DNA from 2 places in the Bacillus cereus group sp. BfR-BA-01383 genome. Region 2 is predicted to be linked to the other one. Evidence: riboswitches for the same ligand, from Rfam matches in the RefSeq annotation. Region 2 holds a riboswitch; the other holds the start of a gene.

Region 1 (9,170 bases), on a different contig from region 2:
AACAATATCAGCTAAGGAATCTAATTCTACACCAAACTCACTGTTCACTTTTAATTTTCTCGCAATCCTTCCATCAAGAAAATCAAAAACAGCTGAAAAGAAAATGAAAATGGAGGCTACTTCCAAATAGTCATTCATATTCATAGTAATTGAAAAAACACCGCACAATAAATTTCCGATCGTAAATAAATTCGGTATAGCTTTTACCATATGATTGAACAAGGTTGTCCCCCCTAAGTTGATTAAACTGCACATTTATGTAGCATTTTCTATATATTCTTCCGTTATTCTTAAAAATATATGACCACTGTATGCTAAGTGGATTTCGACAAGAGAAAAGCCGATTTCCTGTCCGTTAATAAGGATTCTACCAGCGCTATTTTTGCGGCTCATATGCATAAACTTGTTAAAAAAGAAGTTGTAAATGGTGTTATTATTACAGAATCAGATAAATATGGAACGCACATCTCACGTATTGACCTTACTTTTACAAAGCAAGATAGAAAGCTGGTTTTAAAAGATAAAACAGCTACCGTTATACCTGAAAAAAACCTTACTTTTAAGAGTAAGGTTTTTTTACACATAAATTCTATTAAACAGATTTTAATAAAGAATAAAAATTCGTATCATATGGAATATCATCTTGATACATATAATTTTTTAGAACACCTTCTTTTTCAAAACCTAATTTTAATAGCACTTTATTTGAAGCCTCGTTTTCAAGAAAGACAATTGCACCGATCCGTTTTAAATGTAGCGTGTGGAAACCATATGATAAAACTTCAGAAACCGCTTCAGTAGCATACCCATTTCCCCAGTGTTCAGGGAGAAAGGCATAACTTATATTTGCTCGTTTGTGCTCAGAAGCCCAATCGTGAAAACCAATTGTCCCAATGAGTTCTTTCTTATCTTTTAATTCGATGCCCCATTTTATACCGTTTCTTGCATTGTAACTCAGCTTAAAATTATTAATAATTTGCTTTACTTGATCTACATTCTGTAATGGTTTTTGGCCATAATAGCGCAGTACATCAGTATTAGAAAAACATTGTAGTATACCTGGTGCATCTTCTTCAGTAAGTTCTCGCAAAATGAGTCGGTCGGTTTTTAATATAGGAAACATGCCTTCACTCCATTTCTTTTGAAACTCGAATGTGTTGTTTATATTATAATTTAATCTGAAAATAAAGATTATTCAAGTCGTAAGGAAGTTATTGTCTTGAAATAGATTATAGAATTTATTTTGAAAAGATGTTGGGATGTGAAGGAGCAGAAAGATTTGTTAAAAAGAATTTATAGAATTAATACAAATAATGAAGAAAGGTATTCCAAGTTCAAGTTGGAATACCTTTCTTCATTACCCTACAAATGTTTGATACAGTAAGAAAATATTTAAAACGATAATGAGTGTAGCGATTAACCACGCGATAAATGTTGTAATGCGATGGTTGACAAGCGCCCCCATAATCTTTTTATTACTTGTGAACATGATAAGCGGTACTAATGCAAAAGCAATACCGAATGATAAAACAACTTGACTCATTACGAGAGCGTAAGTTGGGTTTACGCCTAAAGCGATAATAACAAGAGGCGGAATCATTGTTATAAATCGTCGTAAATATAACGGGATATGCATGCGAATGAATCCTTGCATAATAATATCACCTGACATTGTACCGACAGAAGAGCTAGATAATCCCGCTGATAAGAGTCCGATTCCAAATAAAGCAGCGGATACAGGACCGACTAAGTTACTAAATTGATTAAACGCAACATCTAAATCTTCAACGTGTAGACCGTTTTTAAAGAATAGTGCAGCCGCAACAATTAACATGCTTGCGTTAATAGCTCCAGCGATAACCATTGCAATAATAATATCAATGAATTCGAAACGGAAAATCTTTTTCTTTTGTTCATCATTTGTTCCGACTACGCGGCGCTGCGTTAAGGCGGAATGTAAATAGATTGCGTGTGGCATTACTGTCGCCCCTAAAATTCCAGCTGCTAATAAGATGCTATCCACACCTTGGAATTTTGGAGTAAATAGTCCTGAAAGAAGAGGGCTTAATTCCGGTTTTGCGTAAAAAACTTGGACACCAAAAGCGATAACAACGATAAAAATCATCCCTGTAATGATAGCTTCTAACGGACGAAACCCTCTGCGCTGAAATTCAAGAATAATAAATGATCCAACCGCTGTAATTAAAGCAGCTGGTAACATCGGAATTCCAAACAGTAAGTATAAGCCGAGTGCTGCTCCGATAAATTCAGCTAAATCTGTAGCCATAATAACGAGTTCCCCTTGTATCCATAAACCGATGGAAACTGGTTTGGGGAAATTTTCGCGAGCTATTTCAGGAAGGTTTCTCCCGGTAGCGATTCCTAATTTAGCTGATAAAGTTTGGATTAATACGGCCATTAGATTAGAAGCGAGTATTACCCAAAGTAATAAATACCCATATTGTGACCCAGCCGCGATATTGGTAGCGAAGTTCCCGGGATCAATATAAGCAACTGATGCGATAAAAGCAGGTCCTAAGAATGGTAACAGTCTTTTTAACCCTTTTGTTTGTCCGCTTAACGCTAAATGGGCGGATTGAACTGTTGTACTTTGAGAAGGGACTTGTTCATCTTTTGTGATATCTTTATTCATAGTAGTTTTCCCCTTTGAAATCTTAACTTGATGAAATTATTGTATTTATTCTTACTCATTATTTCAATACATTTAGATATATTATGTGGTAATTTCATTTGAACATAAAAGTTTCCTTAATGCAAATTATATGACTGTGTGCAATGAATGGTGTGATGATGCAAAAATATTTTGGGAGTTTATGGTCGCTGAATAAAGGAAAAGATAATAAATTAGAGGGTTGTTTTTGAAATTTATGTGAACATACAGCCTGTATTACAGCATATTAATTGATGGAAATGAAATTGTATGATATATAATATATTGGGATTACAACTCAACCGTAGTGTTTTGTTCTGTAATCTTGTTTTTATTTCTGTTAACTTATAGAAAAAATTGTAAATAGAAGAAAATAGGCTAAGTACAATTTTGTATATATTTTCTTATTATATATGTTTTGATATGAACGTTAACTTATACATGATTTTAAAATTTAGATAGGTGGTAGAAATACATTGGCAACTTCAAAACCATATAGAGTATTACTATATTACATGTACACAACAATTGAAAACCCAGAAGAATTCGCTGCAGAGCATTTAGAATTTTGTAATTCACTTGAGTTAAAAGGAAGAATTCTTGTAGCAACAGAAGGAATTAACGGAACTTGTTCTGGAACTGTTGAACAAACTGAGAAATACATGGAAGCAATGAACAATGATCCACGCTTTGATGGAATCGTGTTTAAAATAGATGAAGAAGAAGGGCATGCATTCAAGAAAATGCACGTACGTCCTCGTCCAGAGTTAGTTACACTTCGTCTAGAAGACGACATTAACCCAAAAGAAATTACTGGGAAGTATTTAGAACCAAAAGATTTTTATGAGGCAATGAAACAAGAAGATACAGTTATCATTGATGCGCGAAATGATTATGAATTTGATTTAGGTCACTTCAAAGGTGCAATTAAACCAGATATTGAATCATTCCGTGAATTACCAGATTGGATTAGAGAAAACAAAGAAACACTTGAAGGTAAAAAGATTTTAACGTACTGTACAGGCGGAATTCGTTGTGAGAAGTTCTCTGGGTGGTTAGTTCGTGAAGGGTACGAAGATGTAAGTCAGCTTCACGGCGGAATTGTAACATACGGAAAAGACCCAGAAGTACAGGGTGAACTTTGGGATGGTCAATGTTACGTATTTGATGAGCGTATCGCTGTACCAGTAAATCAAAAAGAGCACGTAATCGTTGGTAAAGACCACTTTACAGGTGAACCATGTGAGCGCTATGTAAACTGTGCAAACCCTGAATGTAACAAGAAAATTTTATGTTCTGAAGAAAGTGAAGCAAAACATTTACGTGCATGTTCTCATGAGTGTCGTGTAAGCCCACGTAACCGCTACGTAGCACAACATGAATTAACTGAAGAGCAAGTAGCAGCTGCATTAGAGCAGATCGAAGCAGGAAAATAAGAATAATAAAAAACAGATGGTAGCACCGTGCTACCATCTGTTTTTTATTATTCAGTGTCCCCTTTCTCTTTCACAGCAGACAGCACAGTTTGTTTTACCCATGCTTTTCTTCTTCTATGCTGTATACCCCATTGATATAAACCTTGCGCACCTAAAATAAGTGAAATAATTATACCGCTAAGCGCTATTAAGAGAGCGAAAAATTCAAGAGGTGATGATATTTTGTTTGAATCGGTATTCTTTAAAAGGTCAATCATAGTAAAACCTAACATTTGGCCTACTACAGAATAGAGCGTTAAAATTAATAATAGAAGGCTATCTTTTTTGGAAGCAACGTTTTCTTGATATTTAAATAAACTATCAAGATTTTGTTTTGCGTTCGCATATAAGACTTCAATATTAAAAAGTTTTCTTAAGCGGAAGAAAATATCCTCACTTTGTGATTGAGATACTAATTCTAAAGAAAAGTAATTTGCTGTAAATGAATTAATAGAGTAGATTAACTTCTCTATCTCGTTTGTATCTTGTTCAATATTTAGCTCAGCATAAGCGTTTGCCATCTTTAATAAAACAACTTTATGAAATAAGTTTAATAATAGAGCGTAATAAAATTCCCCGTACATTTGACTAGCAAGTTTCGCGATTTCTTGTTCACCTTCATTAGTTACACATGTGAAAATATGTTCTTCCATAACAAAGTAGCGGTTAGGAGCCCATCTTTGATAAGAATGTTTGCTTAAATAATCGTGAATATAAGGAACATTATTTGCACTAATATATGGCTTACCATCGTCTGTTAATCCGGAAAGACTGGAAGCTCGGTATACATCAACTACATGAAGGTCAGACTCTTTGTTTACGGATAATAACGTTTGTACATACATTCGTTGATCTTCAAAGAAGGGGAAGGTTTGAAAGTATGAACTTCTTAATCTTTTCTTCTCAAAGAAGTCTGTTAAACCGTTAAATAAATAACCAAAAATGAACTTTTCAACTTGTGAATATCTTTTTCCATTACATTCTATGCAAATGTTCTCATCCTTTTCATTTCTTGTTTCAAGTACACGGAATCGTGCAGCGAATTCTATTGCTTCTGATAATGTCATATTTGGAGTAATATTAACTTCAGTTCGAATTGTTAGGAATCCAAGTTCATAAGGGCATAGTGTTACATCGATTGAATGCACTGTGAACGGGACGGAGATAAGATTTGTTGTTAAGTGTCCATTTAAATTAAGATCTTTAGAATGGCGCTGTAGTCCTTTTTGATGTTCTGAATGAGGAAAAAGAATTTTATTTGTAAATGAAAGATAGTATGCTTCCATATTTTGATGTGAAACTTTAAACTTCCCGTAATATGTATTTTCATCTTCAAGATGGTCGAGACGGAAAGGATGAAAATCATTTTTTTGTAAGAAAGGGAACATATTTTGTTCATATCCAGTTTTAAACGAGAACGGGAATATAAATTGAAATATAGCTGTTGTTACATCTTTTTCTTCGATTGTTTGTATTGCCTCCATTTACATTGTTTCCTTTCCATATAAGCTATAAAAACAACATGCCCAAATTAGCTTGAAAATAACCTCTCTTTTTCACTAGATTAAGAATGAAAATTCAACTTATTTGACAGGGGACATGTATAATATTATGTATACTAAAGCTAGTATAATTATGTTATGAGAAGGGGGATTAGTATGCGTATTTTAGTATTAGGAGCTGGAGGCGTGGGAGGCTTTTTTGGTGGCCGATTAGTAGAAAAAGGAGAGGATGTTACGTTTCTCGTCCGCAGTAGAAGAAAACAGCAATTAGAGGAAAAAGGACTTATTATTCGTAGTGTTAACGGGGATTTTTCATTTCAACCGAAATTGATAACGAAAGAAGATACTACTTCTCCATTTGATGTAATTTTATTCTCAACAAAAGCGTATCACCTAAACGAGGCAATAACAGATTTGAAACCATTTGTAGGTGAGAATACAGTTATAATCCCGTTATTGAATGGCATCGCTCATGTATCACTATTACAAAAGGAATTCGGTGGGGAAAAAGTAATTGGCGGTTTATGCTTTATTGAGACGACGTTAAACGATCAAGGAGAAATTGTACAAACTAGTGCTGCCAACAGACTTGTATTCGGAGAAATTAAGTCTCAAGATTCAGAAAAAATAAAGCGCATTTCTAAAGCATTTACAGGTACGAAATCTAGTTTTGTCTTTAGCGAAAATATTACGCAGGATATGTGGCATAAATATTTGTTTATTACTGTAATGTCGGGTGTGACAACATTAATGCGTGCACCAATTGGTCCGATTCGTGAAAGCGAAGGTGGTCGTGGTTTTATCCGAAACTTATTTGAAGAATCTGTACAAATCATAAGGGCATTAGGAGCTCCAGTAAAGGAAAATATTGTTGAGGAACATATGAAAACGATCGATAAAATTTCGTATGATATGAAGTCATCGATGCAGCGTGATATGGAAAAAGGTTCGTTTATTGAAGGGAAGCACTTACAAGGATACTTACTGGATGTAGCAGAGCAATTTTCTATAGAAGCACCATTATTAGGCGCTGTATATCAAAATTTAAAGGTGTATGAAGAGATAAGCTTTGGTAAGGCTTTAATTGAATTAGATGTATGAAAAAACAAAAAAGATAGCAATATATAAGTGTATTGCTATCTTTTTTGTTTTTGTATGACAAATTATTTGTTTCTTTTAGTTCTATCTGTCAAATTTATTTCCTGTTCACGTTTACCGTATAACTGATTAATTTCATTTGCTACTGCATCTAAATATGAATCGGAAAAAATAGGCTTCTTTTCTTTAGACATATGGGTCTCCTTTGCGGATTTTTTAGTATTCATTATGTATATTTATCGGTGGATTATACGCAATCATTTTAATTATTTTCTTTTTGAAAATTTTTGTTTACTTTTTGAAAATAAAGGAGTATTATAATCCACAGTTTCAATTTTCTAAATCGCTGAAACCGCATGGTACGGGGGACCCGTTTTTATGGATTAATACATAATCCAATGGGGTGAATCCTTGAAAAAGGTAGGGCTACTCATAGGCCCGAATCCGACAGCTAACCTCGTAAGCGTTATATTGAGAAGGAAGGTGGAGCTTGTGCGACAAAAAAAATAATGTCTACAAGTTTATTTCGTTATGGCTTGTAGACATTTTTTGTTTTCTGAAGAAATACTTTACTTGCTCTAACTAGCAGAAAAGTTCGTACAAAATTATTGGAGAGTGGACAACAGTGGTTTCAACTATCAAAAGGTTTTTAATTGGAAGACCATTAAAATCAACTGAGTTAGGAGAACAAAAGCTTAATAAAACGAAAGCGCTAGCTATTTTATCTTCTGACGCTTTATCATCAGTTGCTTACGGTCCAGAGCAAATTTTAATTGCGCTAGCAGGTCTTGGAGCGGTAGCTTATTGGTATTCTATTCCGATAGCTGTTGGGGTATTAGTATTATTAACAGCTCTTATTTTATCTTATCGACAAATTATTTTTGCTTACCCTCATGGCGGGGGAGCATATGTTGTATCAAAAGAAAATTTAGGGATGAATTCAGGCTTAATAGCTGGTGGATCTTTATTAGTAGATTATATTTTAACGGTCGCAGTAAGTGTATCTGCAGGTACAGATGCGCTCACATCTGCCTTTCCTAGCCTACATGCACATAATGTAATTATTGCAATTATATTTGTAATACTAATTACCATTTTAAATTTAAGAGGGGTAACTGAATCAGCTTCCATTTTAGCATATCCTGTTTATTTATTCGTTTTAGCGTTATTTATATTAATTGGTGTAGGGATATACAATATTTTAACTGGTCATGTTTCACCTACTTTACATGCGCCACTTGGAACGCCAGTTGCGGGAATTAGTTTGTTTTTACTGTTAAGAGCATTTGCTTCAGGAAGCTCTGCTTTAACAGGTGTTGAAGCAATTTCAAATGCAATTCCAAACTTTAAAGATCCTGCACCAAACAATGCAGCAAAAACATTGCTTGCGATGGGGGCATTACTTGCCGTTTTATTTTCAGGAATTGTCTTTTTAGCTTACTATTACGGAATTACTCCAAATAAAGAAGTAACAGTTGTTTCGCAAATCGCTGAACAAACATTTGGACGTAATTTTATGTACTTTTTCATACAAGGTACAACAGCTTTAATATTAATTCTTGCAGCTAATACAGGATATTCTGCATTTCCATTATTAGCAGTTAATCTTGCCAAAGATAAGTTCATACCGAGAATGTTTACAATTAGAGGAGACCGTCTGGGATATTCAAATGGTATTATTATACTAGGGATTTCTTCGATTATTTTAATTGTAGCTTTCCAAGGGCAAACAGAACATTTGATTCCGCTATATGCGGTAGGGGTATTTATTCCATTTACGCTTTCTCAAACTGGAATGGTACTAAAGTGGCTTCGTGAAAAGCCTGAAGGATGGATTTTACGATTATCGATTAATTTAACGGGTGCAGTTATTAGTTTTATCGTAATGAGTATGTTCTTTTTAACTAAATTCGCACAAGTTTGGTCGATCCTTATTTTCTTACCTGTCATTATCTTCTTGTTCCATCGAATTAAGAAGCATTATGATGCAGTGGGCGATCAATTAAGTTTAAAAACTTGTGAACGGATTGTTCCGATTGAGGGAAATGTAATTGTCGTTCCTGTAGCAGGCATGACTCATGTAGTAGAAAATTCATTGAACTATGCGAAGGCTCTTTCTGCAGATCAAGTTATCGCTGTATATGTTGCTTTTGACAGAGAAGAGGAAAAGCAATTTGAAGAGAAATGGAAGAAGTGGCAACCTGAAGTAAGGCTTGTTACATTACATTCTCATTATAGAAGTATTATTCAGCCGTTAACCAAGTTTATTGATACAGTGCAATATAAAGCGAGTGAATCAAATTACCGAGTTACGGTCGTTATACCACAGTTTATTCCGAAAAAAGGTTGGCATAACATTCTTCATAATCAGTCTAGTTTACTCATTCGTGCGTATTTACTGTATCGAAGAAATGTTGTTATTAC
Region 2 (13,045 bases):
GAGAATTTTTTCTTTCACACCGATTGGCTCTATTACTGTTTGACTAATTTTCTCATCCATATCATCTGCAACTTCACGAAGCGATAATTCCCTAAGTGCTCCTAAATTATTAAGCGTAAAGAAGTTTTGTAAGCTTTGTTGAATTTTTTCTTCCTTATATATTTTTCCATCTATTAATCTCTTCCTTAATACCTCGGGCGTTGCATCAACGAGTTGAATTTCATTTGCTTTTTGCAAAATAAAATCCGGAATTCGTTCTCGTACTTTTACATTCGTAATTTGAGCTACAATGTCATGAACACTTTCTAAATGTTGAATATTAAATGCTGATAATACAGATATACCCGCATCTAACAATTCCTGCACATCCATATAACGCTTCTTATTTTTAGACCCAGGAATATTACTATGCGCAAGTTCATCCACAACAACGATTTGTGGTGCCCGCTTTATAATTCCTTCCACATCAAGCTCATAAAATACTTTCCCTTTATAATCTATTTCTTTTAAAGGAATCTTCTCTAAATCAGCAATTGCTTCTTCTGTCTCGATTCTCCCATGTGTTTCAATTAAACCAATCACAATATCCATACCATCTTTTTTCATCTCTCTTGCATCAAAGAGCATTTTATAACTTTTTCCTACGCCTGGTGCAGCCCCTACATATAGCTTTAACTTTCCGCGATTTTGCTGACGAATATATTCTAAATATTCCTCTGGTGTTCGCCTTTGAAACGTTGGTTTATAGTCATCCGCATACAAAAAACTCACAACCTTTCTTTCAAAACAACGCTACCTCAATCCGTTAGATTGAGGTAGTACTATTACTATTTCATTAATTTCTGTAATTCTAAATTTAACTTTAAGACGTTTACGCGATCTTCTCCAAATAAACCGAATGCAGCGCCTTCTGTTTGCTCCTTAATCAACTGATCTAGTGTTTCTTTCGGAATATTCGTTAATTTTGAGATGCGATCTACCTGCACAGAAGCCGCCTTCGGACTAATATCAGGATCAAGCCCTGAACCTGAATTCGTCACTAAATCTATTGGTACTTCTGTAACTGGAACAGTTGGATTTTGTTTCTTCCAGTCTTCAATACTTTTCTCAACTCGTTTTGCTAAATCTGGATTAGACGGTGCATAGTTATTTGAACCAGATGCTTCTGCTTTATATTCTATACTAGAGACACGTCCATGAAAATAACGTGGATTTGTGAAATTTTGACCGATTAATTTTGAACCAACTACTTCATCTTTATCATTATATATAAGACTTCCATCCGCATTATCCTTCATTACTGCTTGCGCAATACCAGTTACAATAAGCGGATATACAAGGCCGCACAAAACTAAAAATGTAAAAGTAATGCGGATAATTGGTGATAGTATACTTTGCTTCTTCGCCATCTTTTTCCCCTCTCCCTTATATGAACAAGCCGACAATCATATCAATTACTTTAATTCCAATAAACGGAACGATAACTCCGCCAAGCCCATAAATGAGTAAGTTTCTGCTAAGCAATGCATTAGAGCTCATCGGTTTATATGCAATACCTTTCATCGCTAACGGAATGAGTAACGGAATAATAACAGCATTAAATATTAGCGCTGATAAAATCGCTGAAAGCGGTGATGTTAATTTCATAATGTTTAAAGCTTCCATCTGCGGAATCGCAAGTGTAAACATCGCTGGAATGATTGCAAAATATTTCGCGATATCATTCGCAATACTAAACGTCGTTAACGCACCGCGCGTCATTAACAATTGCTTACCGATTCCTACAACTTCAATAATTTTTGTTGGGTTCGAGTCTAAATCAATCATATTTGCTGCTTCTTTCGCAGCTGTTGTCCCGCTATTCATCGCTAATCCAACGTCAGCCTGTGCTAATGCCGGAGCATCATTTGTACCATCACCTGTCATCGCTACAAGCTTCCCTTTATCTTGCTCTGCTTTAATAACCGCAATTTTATCTTCTGGTTTACACTCAGCAACGAATTCATCTACCCCTGCTTCTTTTGCAATCGTTGCTGCTGTTAACGGATTATCACCTGTACACATAACCGTTTTAATCCCCATTTGGCGCAATTGTTCAAAGCGTTCACACATACCAGGTTTTACTGTATCCTTTAAATAGATTAAACCGTAAATACGATCGTCTACTGCAACTACAAGTGGTGTTCCGCCCTCTTTTGAAATTAAATCTGCTTTTTGATTCACATCTTTCGGAATCGTTCCGCCTTGTGATTGAACCCATTCAATAACGGCACCGACAGCACCCTTTCTCACTTTCGTTCCGTCTTTTAAATCAACACCACTCATTCTCGTTTCTGCTTTAAACGGAACAAACTCACCTTTTTCTGCAAGTTCTCTATTATACGATATAGATTTCACTTGCACATACTCAATAACAGATCGCCCTTCTGGTGTTTCATCTAAAACAGAACTAATCGCAGCCCATTTTCCTACTTGCTCAATCGTTTCATTTCCTACAGGTAATAGCGTATGAGCCATTCGGTTACCGAAAGTAATCGTACCCGTTTTATCTAAAATAATTGTATTAATATCACCTGCAGCTTCTACTGCTTTACCTGACATTGCTAATACATTAAACTTCGTCACACGGTCCATCCCGGCAATACCAATCGCTGATAATAAACCACCAATTGTCGTTGGAATTAAACAAACTAACAACGCTACAAGTACAGCTGTATCAATTTGAAATCCTAAATAATTTGTAAAAATCGGTAACGTCACAACAACAATTAAGAAAATAAGCGTTAAACTCGTTAATACTGTATTTAAAGCAATTTCATTCGGCGTTTTTTGGCGGGCAGCTCCTTCTACTAAAGAAATCATTTTATCAATAAATGATTCACCAGGGTTACTCGTAATTACAATCGTAATCTCATCACTTACGACCATCGTTCCGCCTGTTACTGAGCAAAAATCACCGCCCGCTTCTTTTATTACAGGAGCTGATTCTCCTGTAATTGCAGATTCATCTACAGACGCTAACCCTTTAATAACTTCACCATCATTCGGAATCATTTCTCCTTGTTTTACAATAACAACGTCACCTTTTCTTAGATCAGTTGCTGGAACTTGAACAATGTCTCCATTTTCTTTTACAACATTTGCAAACACATCTTTCTTCGATTGTTTCAAAGAATCGGCTTGTGCTTTACCACGACCTTCAGCTAACGCTTCTGCAAAGTTAGCAAATAAAACTGTAAATAATAGAATGAGAGAAACTGTTATATTAAACCATCCTGGTACACTACTAGAACTACTTGGAAGAAAGGATAAAATTAACGTAATGATAAACCCAATTTCCACAACGAACATAATCGGATTCTTTATCATGACTTTCGGATTCAATTTCGCAAAGGATTGTTTCATCGCATGTTTTACGATATCACGATCCATCGTTTTCGCTTGTCTAACCTCATCTTCTACAACATGTATTTGTGACTGATTTACTTGTTTTTCTTTTACTACTACCGGTCTCATCATTTACCCTCCATTACTTCAATGTAAGAAATTCTGCAATTGGGCCAAGTACTAACATCGGGAAGAATGTTAACGCTCCAACAATTACAATCGTTCCGATGAAAATCCCTCCAAACAAACCATTATCTGTACGGAACGTTCCAACTGTTTCTGGTACAACCGTCTTCTCTTTCAATGAAGCTGCAACAGCTAGCATCGTAATCAAACTGAAATAGCGCCCTAAAAACATAACTAAACCAGTCGTAATATTCCAAAACGGTGTATTATCTGCTAATCCTTCAAATCCAGATCCGTTATTCGCAGCTGACGATGTGTATTCATATACAACTTGCGTTAAACCGTGAAAACCTGAATGAGAAATGGCATCTGTCCCTAAACTTGTTGAAAGAGCTAATGCCGAAAATCCTAAAATAAGCAATGGATGAAATAAAATCGTTACCGCAATTAATTTCATTTCCTTACCTTCAATCTTTTTACCTAAAAACTCTGGTGTCCTTCCAACCATTAACCCCGATATAAAGACTGCAATAATTGCATACATAATAATGTTAATAAAGCCCGCTCCAACACCGCCGTATACTGTATTCAACATCATATTTACAAGTGGAACTAAACCGCCAATTGGTGTTAGCGTATCATGCATCGTATTAACGGCCCCCGTTTCAGCAGCTGTCGTTACTGTTGCGTATAGTGAAGAAAATACTGTTCCAAATCGTACTTCTTTCCCTTCCGTACTTCCTTGTACATGTTCGATACCCATTCCATTTAAAGCTGGATTCCCATTTAATTCCGATGTAGTAATCGTTATAAACCCTAGTAAAAACACCATAAATAGTGAAACGAAAAGGATACGTCCTTGCTTTTTATTCCCTACCATTCGCCCGTACGTAAATGGAAGTGCTGTTGGTAATAACATCATAAGCATCATTTGCAAAATATTGCTCATTTGTCCTGGGTTTTCGAAAGGATGTGTAGAATTTGCCCCGAAAAATCCACCGCCGTTATTTCCAAGTTCCTTAATGGAAACGAATGATGCAACAGGCCCACGTAATATACTTTGCTTTGCACCTTCAATCGTATGTGCTGTAACTGCTCCGTCTAACGTTTGTGGTACACCAAGTGCAACAAATACTAACGCCGCAACAAACGCAATTGGGAGAAAAACTCTCGTTAACGCTCTCGTAAAATCAACGAAGAAGTTACCAAGTTCTTTTCCAGCGAGTCCTCTTATAAATGCCATAACAATCGCTAACGTCGTCGCTGGTGCTGCAAACATTAAAAACGTAATCCCAATTAATTGCGATAAATAAGATAAACCATTTTCACCGCTGTAATGCTGTAAGTTTGTATCAGCCATAAAACTAATTGCTGTATTAAAAGCGAGCGTAGGCTCCATTCCTTCAATGTGTGCTGGATTTAATGGCAATACACCTTGTAATCTAAAAATGAAATATACAACGACAATCATAAATCCATTTAATAAAACTAATGATAGTGCGTACTGTTTCCACGTTTGATTGTATGCTTTCACGCCCGTAATTTTAAAAATAAGTTTTTCAAAAGGCCCGAATACTTTATCTAGTGTTTTGCTACCTTGAAAGGCTTTCTCTAAATAAATCCCCGTCGGCTTTGCTACTAAAATAAACAAGAGCATTGTAATAACGACTGCAACCCAAATCATAATGAATGATTCCCCCTAATTAAAACTTCTCTGGATTTAATAATGCATATACTAAATACACCGTAATCGCTGCGACAATAACTGATAAGACAATCATCATGATTGCTTTCCTTCCTTCACAACTTTATCTGACCAACTTGCAAGACTCGCCATCGATGCAACTAATAGAATAAAAGTCCCGATCATTACAACATCTAACATAGCTATCCCTCACTTCATTTTTGTTAAAATTTACCATCTAGTTATCAAAAAAAGAACACTAAGCTCTACTTAGTGTTCTAAACGAACAACACAAAGTAAACCTCCTCTCTAAACGCTTACGAGGTTAGCTGTCGGATTCGGGCCTAAAGAGTAGCCCTACTTTCAAAATTGAAAGATTCACCCCAAGTGACGATGCACAAAATTGGTTCCCCCGCTCCATTTCTGGAACTCAGCGATTTTAGGTTTTTTTTGGAAATTTCATGAATGATTTATGAGAGTAAATATACTCCTCTCTATTTCACTTGTAAAGAGCTAAATTACCTAAAATAAGAAAATATTTTATCGTTTAAACGCTTACATTGAGTGTTATTAATATTTTTTCATCTGTTTTCTTGTCTTTTCTTTCTTTTTCGTAGAAATTATCTTTTTAATATGAAAAAGAAGAGCGAATGTATATAAGCGCCCACCTTAGGTCCACTTAACATTCGCTCTCTTTTTCTTTCAAGATTTATTCTCCTCGTAAAAAAGCACGTAAATTTCTCCCTCGAATATACACTTGTGTCAATTCGGCATGTAACTGCTCATATTCGGTAATATCCGCCTCTAAATACAAAACATCTTTTGATGGTAATATAATATATGGCCCTGGAAAAAGAGGATCAATCTGGATCAATTTTTCAACTCTCTCTATCGATACCGCCCAACGATTCGCTATATCTCCTAGTAACAACACCTTCATATTCACTCTCCTCCGCCCTATTCAAAAAATAAAAAAGAAATGTTATCACAATTCGTAAACACGACAAATTTAGCTCCAATCGTTTCATAGAGCCTCGCTGGATATCGTTTATTTCTTGTAACAACAGTAATAGGCGCTTGGAAAGAAAAGCGAATACGTTCTGCGAAGAAGCTAACTATTGGAAGCTCATCCCCTAGCAAAATCACCTTCTTAATCCGCTCACAAATACTAGTGAAGTCCTGCTCCTTATTACAGCTATAAGCTGATTCGAATCCATAATCCCTAACCTCAGCTGCTATCTTTTCATTTGCTGTAAAAATAATTAACTCATGCTGAAATGCTACGAGCTCTCTTAAACTCTTTATCTTGTTCTCTTCTCCAACACAAATAAGTGTTAGTTCCATGTACCTCATCCTCCTTAGCATAAAAGAACTCAAACGTAGATTGATATTCCCCTATACTAATCGGACCGATGAAGTGATGTATCCATCATGGCACCGTCCTCTCTCAAGACGCTTACGAAGTTAGCTGTCGGATTCGGACTTTGAGAGTAGCCCTACTTTCAAAATTGAAAGATTCACCCCTAGTGACACTGCACAAATTGGTTCCTCCGCTCCATACATTTGGACTCAGCGTATTACAAAAAATGTATTCTGGCTGATATATTACTCCTGTATTTTGAAAAAGTAAACAAAAAAAGCCAGTTATAAAACTGGCCTTTCCATTCTTTATGCTTGTGCCTTATTCAATTTATACGCAAAATGATTCGTCGGTCCATGACCACTGCCAATATTCAACGGCTCTTCAATTGCTATACTAATAAATTGTTTTGCCTCTTGAACCGCCTCCTCAATCGAGTACCCTTTCGCAAGTCCAGCTGTAACTGCTGAAGCAAATGTACAACCGCTTCCGTGCGTTTGTTTCGAAGGAATTCGCTCGCTTCTAAACTCAATAAACTCTTCTCCATCAAAGAGTAAATCAATTACTTCATTACCTTGATATTCTGCATGTCCGCCCTTCATAAGCACATATTTAGCACCTAATTCATGCAATACTTTCGCAGCCTTCTTACTATCTTCAACGTTATGAATCTCCATCCCAGTTAACACTTCTGCCTCTGGAACATTCGGTGTTACAACAGTTGCTACTGGTAATAAGTATTCTTTTAATGCCTCTACTGCTTCTTGTTGTAATAATGAAGCACCGCCCTTAGCAATCATAACAGGGTCTAGCACAATATTATTCCAGCCAAATTTCTTAATCTGCTCTGCCACAATTTGAATAATTTCACTGCTAAATAACATTCCTAGTTTCACAGCATCTGGTGTTAAATCCGTACCAATTGAATTCAGCTGTTCCGTAATACCTTCTAACGAAACAGGATATACCCCTTGCACACCAAGCGTGTTTTGAGCAGTAATTGCCGTAATAGCTGTCATTCCGTACACACCAAGCTCTTGGAATGTTTTTAAATCTGCTTGAATTCCAGCACCACCGCCGCTATCAGATCCTGCAATTGTTAAAGCTTTATTCACTTTCATCCCACTCATCCTTTTTTATCCAAAATAGCGATGATAAATTGTTTTCGCTTCACTTATATCTTTCGTTCCATGCACAAGTACACGGCCATCTTTGAACGCAACTAATCTCTTTTCTTCAACAGAAAATGATAGTAAATATGGATTTACATTCAAATCATTCACTCGATCATTCAGCAATTTTTTATATTGTTCAAAATCCAGTTCCTCTTTATGAGGTGGTCTAATTTGAACTGTATTTCTCCCGCATAACACGGCGGTCTTTGAAGTGTTTTCTTTACTTAAATACGGATATAGTGCATTCTCCCCGCACGAAGGACAGTTATGTTTACGAAGCTTTTGCACATTCATACATGAATATTCATTCTTCCATACATCAAACGACACAAGTCCATCTCGAAGCGATTCATAGTCTTCTACTAACAGTTTCAGAGCTTCCGTTACTTGATGAGAAACGACAAGAGATACAGCAGGCGATATAATACCCGCTGTATCACATGTCGCTCCGCCGAGCGGAATCGATTGTAATAAACAAGATAAACATGGCGTTTTACTAGGAAGAATTGTGTACGATAGGCCGTAACTTCCTACACATGCTCCGTAAATCCATGGAATAGAATGTTTTTGTGCTATATCATTCACAATAAAACGTGTTTCGAAATTATCAGTCGCATCAATGATTACATCAACATTTGTAACGAGTTCCTCTAGCTCTTCAGCTGTTACATCTTGAACGAGAGCTTCTACTCTTACTTCACTATTAATCTCGTCTAGACGTTTTTTTGCCGCCACAGCCTTCGGAAGATTATTCTCTACATCACTCTCTGCATACAATTGCTGCCTTTGTAAATTACTCCAATCTACATAATCGCGGTCAACAATTGTCACCTTACCAACACCAGCTCTTACAAACATCTCTGCATTTGCACTACCTAATGCACCCGCACCGATAATAAGTACATGCTTTTTTCCTAGCTTTTGTTGCCCCTCTTCTCCAATTGGAGAAAATAGTTCTTGGCGAGAATATCGATTATTCAACTACGCTCATTCCTTCTAAAGGGCTACTTGCTGTTGCACAACGCTTGCGTGCAATACGACCCGCTTCAAAACCTATGCGCCCTGCCTCAATACCTAATTTCATTGCGTATGCCATCTTAATAGGATCTTTCGCACCAGACACTGCTGTATTTAATAACACACCATCTGCTCCTAATTCCATCGCAAATGCTGCATCAGCTGGGCTACCAATACCTGCATCAACGATAACCGGTACTGTCGCTTGTTCAATAATGAAGCTTAAATTTAATGGATTTACAATACCAAGTCCTGATCCGATTGGGGATGCTCCTGGCATAATCGCATGCACGCCAAGTTCTTGTAGTTTACGTGCTAATACAACATCATCAGATGTGTACGGAAGAACGATAAATCCTTCTTCCAGTAGCATTTCAGATGCTTTTAATGTTTCCACTGGATCCGGTAATAACGTTCTATCATCGCCAATTACTTCTACTTTTATCATGTCACAAAGCCCCGACGCTTTTGCTAATTTTGCAATACGAACAGCTTCTTCAGCGTTTTTTGCCCCTGCTGTATTTGGTAATAACGTATATTTTTTCACATCAAGTTTCTCTAATAAATTAGGCTGTTTTGCATCAAATATATCCATACGACGTACTGCGAACGTTAAAATTTCAGCTTCAGAAACGTCAATTGCTTTTTGCTGTACATCAAAATCAGAGAACTTCCCTGTTCCTAATAAAAGTCTAGAATGAAATGAAAATGGTCCAATGTTTAACATAATCAACCGCCTCCTACGAAAGTTACAATCTCAATTTGGTCTCCATCAAAAACAGATGTATCTCTATGATCATCTTTTTGTAAAATATCTTTATTTCGCTCTACTACAACAATTCTGTTATCTAACTCTAAATGTGTAAGTAGCTCAGCTACTGTTTTCACACTCGCTGGCACTTCAACTTGGTTACCATTAATTTTTAAATTCAAACTTCCATCCCCTTTCTAAACCGTTTTAGAAAGCAATGAATCTAGCAAGTGATTTTTCTGCTTTCCTTCTATTAAATCAGCCATATACTGACCAGAAACAGGACTTAATAAAATACCGTTTCGATAATGGCCCGTGCAAGCATATAAACCGTTTATTTCTTCATGCTCTCCCATATAAGGAGCTTCATGATTTGATTGCGGTCTTAATCCTGCCCATGTACTTTCCCACTCTGCTTCTTTTAAGGCCGGCAATATTGTATAAGCACGCTCTAATATAGAAGTAATACTTTCTGGTTGTACAGATTTATTAAACGTATGAGGCTTCATCGTTGCCCCAATTACGTAACGGCCACCACGTTTTGGGGTAATATAAAACCGTTCTTGGAAAATAGGAGCTTTCAAAAGAGGTTTCTTGCTTCTTACTGCAACAACCTCCCCCTTAACAGGATATGTACCCCAATCACTTTGAAAATAATGTAGCAATTTCGTACTCCATGATCCTCCAGCGATAACGACTTTTTCGCATGTGATTACACCTTCGCTTGTCACAATTCCAGTCACTTTATTATTTTCAATACGAATATCAAATACTTCTGTCTGCTCATATATATCAGCACCAGAAATTGCTGCGGAATGTGCGAGTGCCTTCGTAAGCTCTGGTGCAATAACGTGACCATCTTTCGGATAATATACCGCTCCGATAATTGATTCGGATAGAAACGGCTCTTTTTCTCGCAAATGGTCTCCCGTTAGAAAATAGGAATCTTCACCTGTTTTCTGCTGCCAATCCATAATGTGAAGAATTCTCTCTTTCTCATCCTCATTTTGAGCGATGCGATATATCCCTTTTTCCTCATAGCCAATATCAATACCCGTCTTTTCACGTAAAACTGCTGCAAGTTGTGGAAATATAGCACGGCTTTCTCTAGCAAGTTCAAATAGCGGGTCATACGCATCCCATTCTGCCTGAACACCAAGTAAACCAGCAGCAGCTTTCGAAGCTTCCGATGCAATTCTCTGCTTCTCTATAATTGCTACTTTATATCCTCTTTCTGCTAGAAAATGTGCAACTGAACTACCAATTACACCACCGCCAATAATCGCTACATCATACTTCTCACACATGTTTTCCCGCCCACTTTCTTATTGATTCCTTATAAGATTTCGCTCTGCTATACGGGTTACTACTACTTACAATTCCAGACATAACAGCAATTCCACTTACTTCACTGGCAAGAACATCCCTTGTATTTTCAGGAGTAACCCCTCCAATAGCTATAATCGGTATCGATAAGCTCTTTGCAATGTCCGAAATTTCCTCTAACCCTCTCGCTGGCACACCTTTTTTGCACTCTGTTGGGAATACATGACCATAAATGAGCGAGTCAGCCCCACTCTTAAAAGCCTCTATCGCTTCTTCTAAAGAATGGACGGAATAACCAACATGCAAATACGAAAACTTTTCTTTCACTGACCTTACATCTGTACTTCGATATCCTAGCTGCACACGCGGGATATTTAATAAAATAGCAATATCAATTCGGTCATTTATAACAAGTTTAGATGCTGGAAAGCCTTTTTTTAAAAGACTTTCCACACCTTCATATAATTCCTTCGTACTTTTCTCACGCTCACGAATATGCAAATAATCAATCTCACTCTCAATTTGCATCGCTACATTCACTAACTCTTCGAATGGCATGTGACCATTTGAGATTACATGGAGCTCATTTTTCATATTCATTCGCCTACTTTAAAATGTTTTCGAATAGTTCATCGGCTGGAACGATTTCTTTCGTCATCCCTTTTTCTTTCAACCATTTATTTTGTTTCTCCCATGACTCTTTTGAATCTGATAAGAATGGCTCATCTTTCGTTTCCATCTTCTCTAATAAAATTTTCATACTTTCCTTCTCAACTTCTGGTACAAGTGGGAAGTTTTCTTTTTCTTGATGATCTAATAAAATATTTAATGCTTCATCAGGGTTTTTCTTCATAAAGTCATACCCTTTTTTCGCCCCACGTAAAAAGGCTTGCAGCGCTTCTTTATCTTTTTTCAACGTTTTATCACCTGTTACAAACACAAGTTCATGATAGTTCGGTACTCCGTAATCAGCTGGATTAAAGTACGCTGGTTCATGGCCTTCATGACGCATAACAGGTACTTCATGGTTAATGTATGCCCCTGTTACAGCATCCACTTTTTTCGTAATTAATGCTGGCACTAAATCAAACCCAACATCAACTACTTTCACCGTATCAGGATTACCACCATCTTCTTTTATCATCGTTTTTAAATACGCTTCACTTAAAGGTGTTCCAGAGTAACCTACTGTTTTGCCTTCTAAATCTTTCGGTGATTGAATGCCTGCTGATTTCAGCGATACGACATGATTTAACGGTGAACGTACGACAGCTCCAATTGATTTCACTGGAATTTGTTCATTTGCTCTGGCCATAACAACATCTGGCTGATAATATAGACCAACTGTCACTTTCCCTGCTGCAGCTAACGTTAATGGATCAGTCGGATTAGAAGGGAATTTAATATTTACCTTTACTCCTTCTTCTTTAAAGTAGCCTTTTTCAATTGCGGCATAAATAAAGCTATGCACCGCATTTGGATACCAATCAAGCATGACCGTTATTTCTTTCTCTTTTTTACTCTTATCTGATGCTGAATTACTTGAGCACCCTGCAATCATTGCAACTAATAATGTAAACACAAAGATGCGTTTTAAAAATTTCATGAATGCTTCCTCCAACTAATGAATTTCTTCTCTAACATAGAAATAAGTATGACGAAAAAAATAGCTAATAATGATAGCAATACAATTGGTGCAAATACACCCGCACCATCTAACTGGGTCATCATCCTTTTACTGAAATATCCAAGCCCAGCTTGTGCACCGAGCCATTCTCCAATTGCTGCCCCAATCACACTAAGCGGAACTGCAATTTTTAATGCTGAGAAAAAGTACGGAAGAGCAGAGGGCAACTTTAGCTTAAGAAAAACATCTTTTTTCGTTGCCCCATATGTAACTAAGAGCTCCTCCCACTCTTTCTTCGTACTACGCAGTCCATCATACGTATTGACTGCAATAGGGAAAAACGTAATTAAAACGGTAACAACAACCTTACTCCAGATTGTGTATCCAAACCATAAAACGAAGAGCGGGGCAAGCGCAGTAATTGGAATCGTTTGTGAGGCAACTAATAATGGATAAAATGCTCTTTCCATCCATGTACTCGCATTCATTAACATTGCTAGCCCTACGCCTAATACGACAGAAATAACAACACCTATTAAAACGACGTATAATGTTGCCGGTAAATGAACCGTAAATAATATATCTTTTAGTT

What was found. Region 2 has a riboswitch for cyclic di-AMP ahead of MR065_RS25135 (hypothetical protein). Riboswitches for the same ligand answer to the same signal wherever they lie in the genome.
Region 1: another riboswitch for cyclic di-AMP. It lies ahead of MR065_RS12875 (APC family permease); the one in region 2 lies ahead of MR065_RS25135 (hypothetical protein).

Annotation. Positions count from the first base shown of each region.
Region 1 covers NZ_JAKUFP010000011.1:44,036-53,205, reverse strand. Annotated here, with positions in the region: gene pssA (CDP-diacylglycerol--serine O-phosphatidyltransferase) at 1-222, opposite strand, end outside; partial or broken gene MR065_RS12905 (metallophosphoesterase) at 373-552, shown strand; gene MR065_RS12900 (GNAT family N-acetyltransferase) at 593-1,123, opposite strand; gene MR065_RS12895 (Nramp family divalent metal transporter) at 1,358-2,653, opposite strand; gene trhO (oxygen-dependent tRNA uridine(34) hydroxylase TrhO) at 3,148-4,107, shown strand; gene MR065_RS12885 (hypothetical protein) at 4,155-5,630, opposite strand; gene panE (2-dehydropantoate 2-reductase) at 5,805-6,749, shown strand; gene MR065_RS27465 (hypothetical protein) at 6,812-6,940, opposite strand; cyclic di-AMP (ydaO/yuaA leader) riboswitch at 7,081-7,227, shown strand; gene MR065_RS12875 (APC family permease) at 7,372-9,170, shown strand, end outside.
Region 2 covers NZ_JAKUFP010000050.1:570-13,614, forward strand. Annotated here, with positions in the region: gene kdpDN (KdpD-like non-kinase potassium sensor) at 1-771, opposite strand, end outside; gene kdpC (K(+)-transporting ATPase subunit C) at 828-1,409, opposite strand; gene kdpB (potassium-transporting ATPase subunit KdpB) at 1,426-3,516, opposite strand; gene kdpA (potassium-transporting ATPase subunit KdpA) at 3,530-5,197, opposite strand; gene kdpF (K(+)-transporting ATPase subunit F) at 5,217-5,297, opposite strand; gene MR065_RS25125 (SipW-dependent-type signal peptide-containing protein) at 5,294-5,398, opposite strand; cyclic di-AMP (ydaO/yuaA leader) riboswitch at 5,498-5,643, opposite strand; gene MR065_RS25130 (hypothetical protein) at 5,907-6,137, opposite strand; gene MR065_RS25135 (hypothetical protein) at 6,155-6,541, opposite strand; cyclic di-AMP (ydaO/yuaA leader) riboswitch at 6,635-6,782, opposite strand; gene thiD (bifunctional hydroxymethylpyrimidine kinase/phosphomethylpyrimidine kinase) at 6,866-7,687, opposite strand; gene thiF (thiazole biosynthesis adenylyltransferase ThiF) at 7,694-8,713, opposite strand; gene thiG (thiazole synthase) at 8,706-9,476, opposite strand; gene thiS (sulfur carrier protein ThiS) at 9,479-9,682, opposite strand; gene thiO (glycine oxidase ThiO) at 9,698-10,807, opposite strand; gene tenI (thiazole tautomerase TenI) at 10,800-11,420, opposite strand; gene MR065_RS25170 (ABC transporter substrate-binding protein) at 11,431-12,432, opposite strand; gene MR065_RS25175 (ABC transporter permease) at 12,429-13,045, opposite strand, start outside.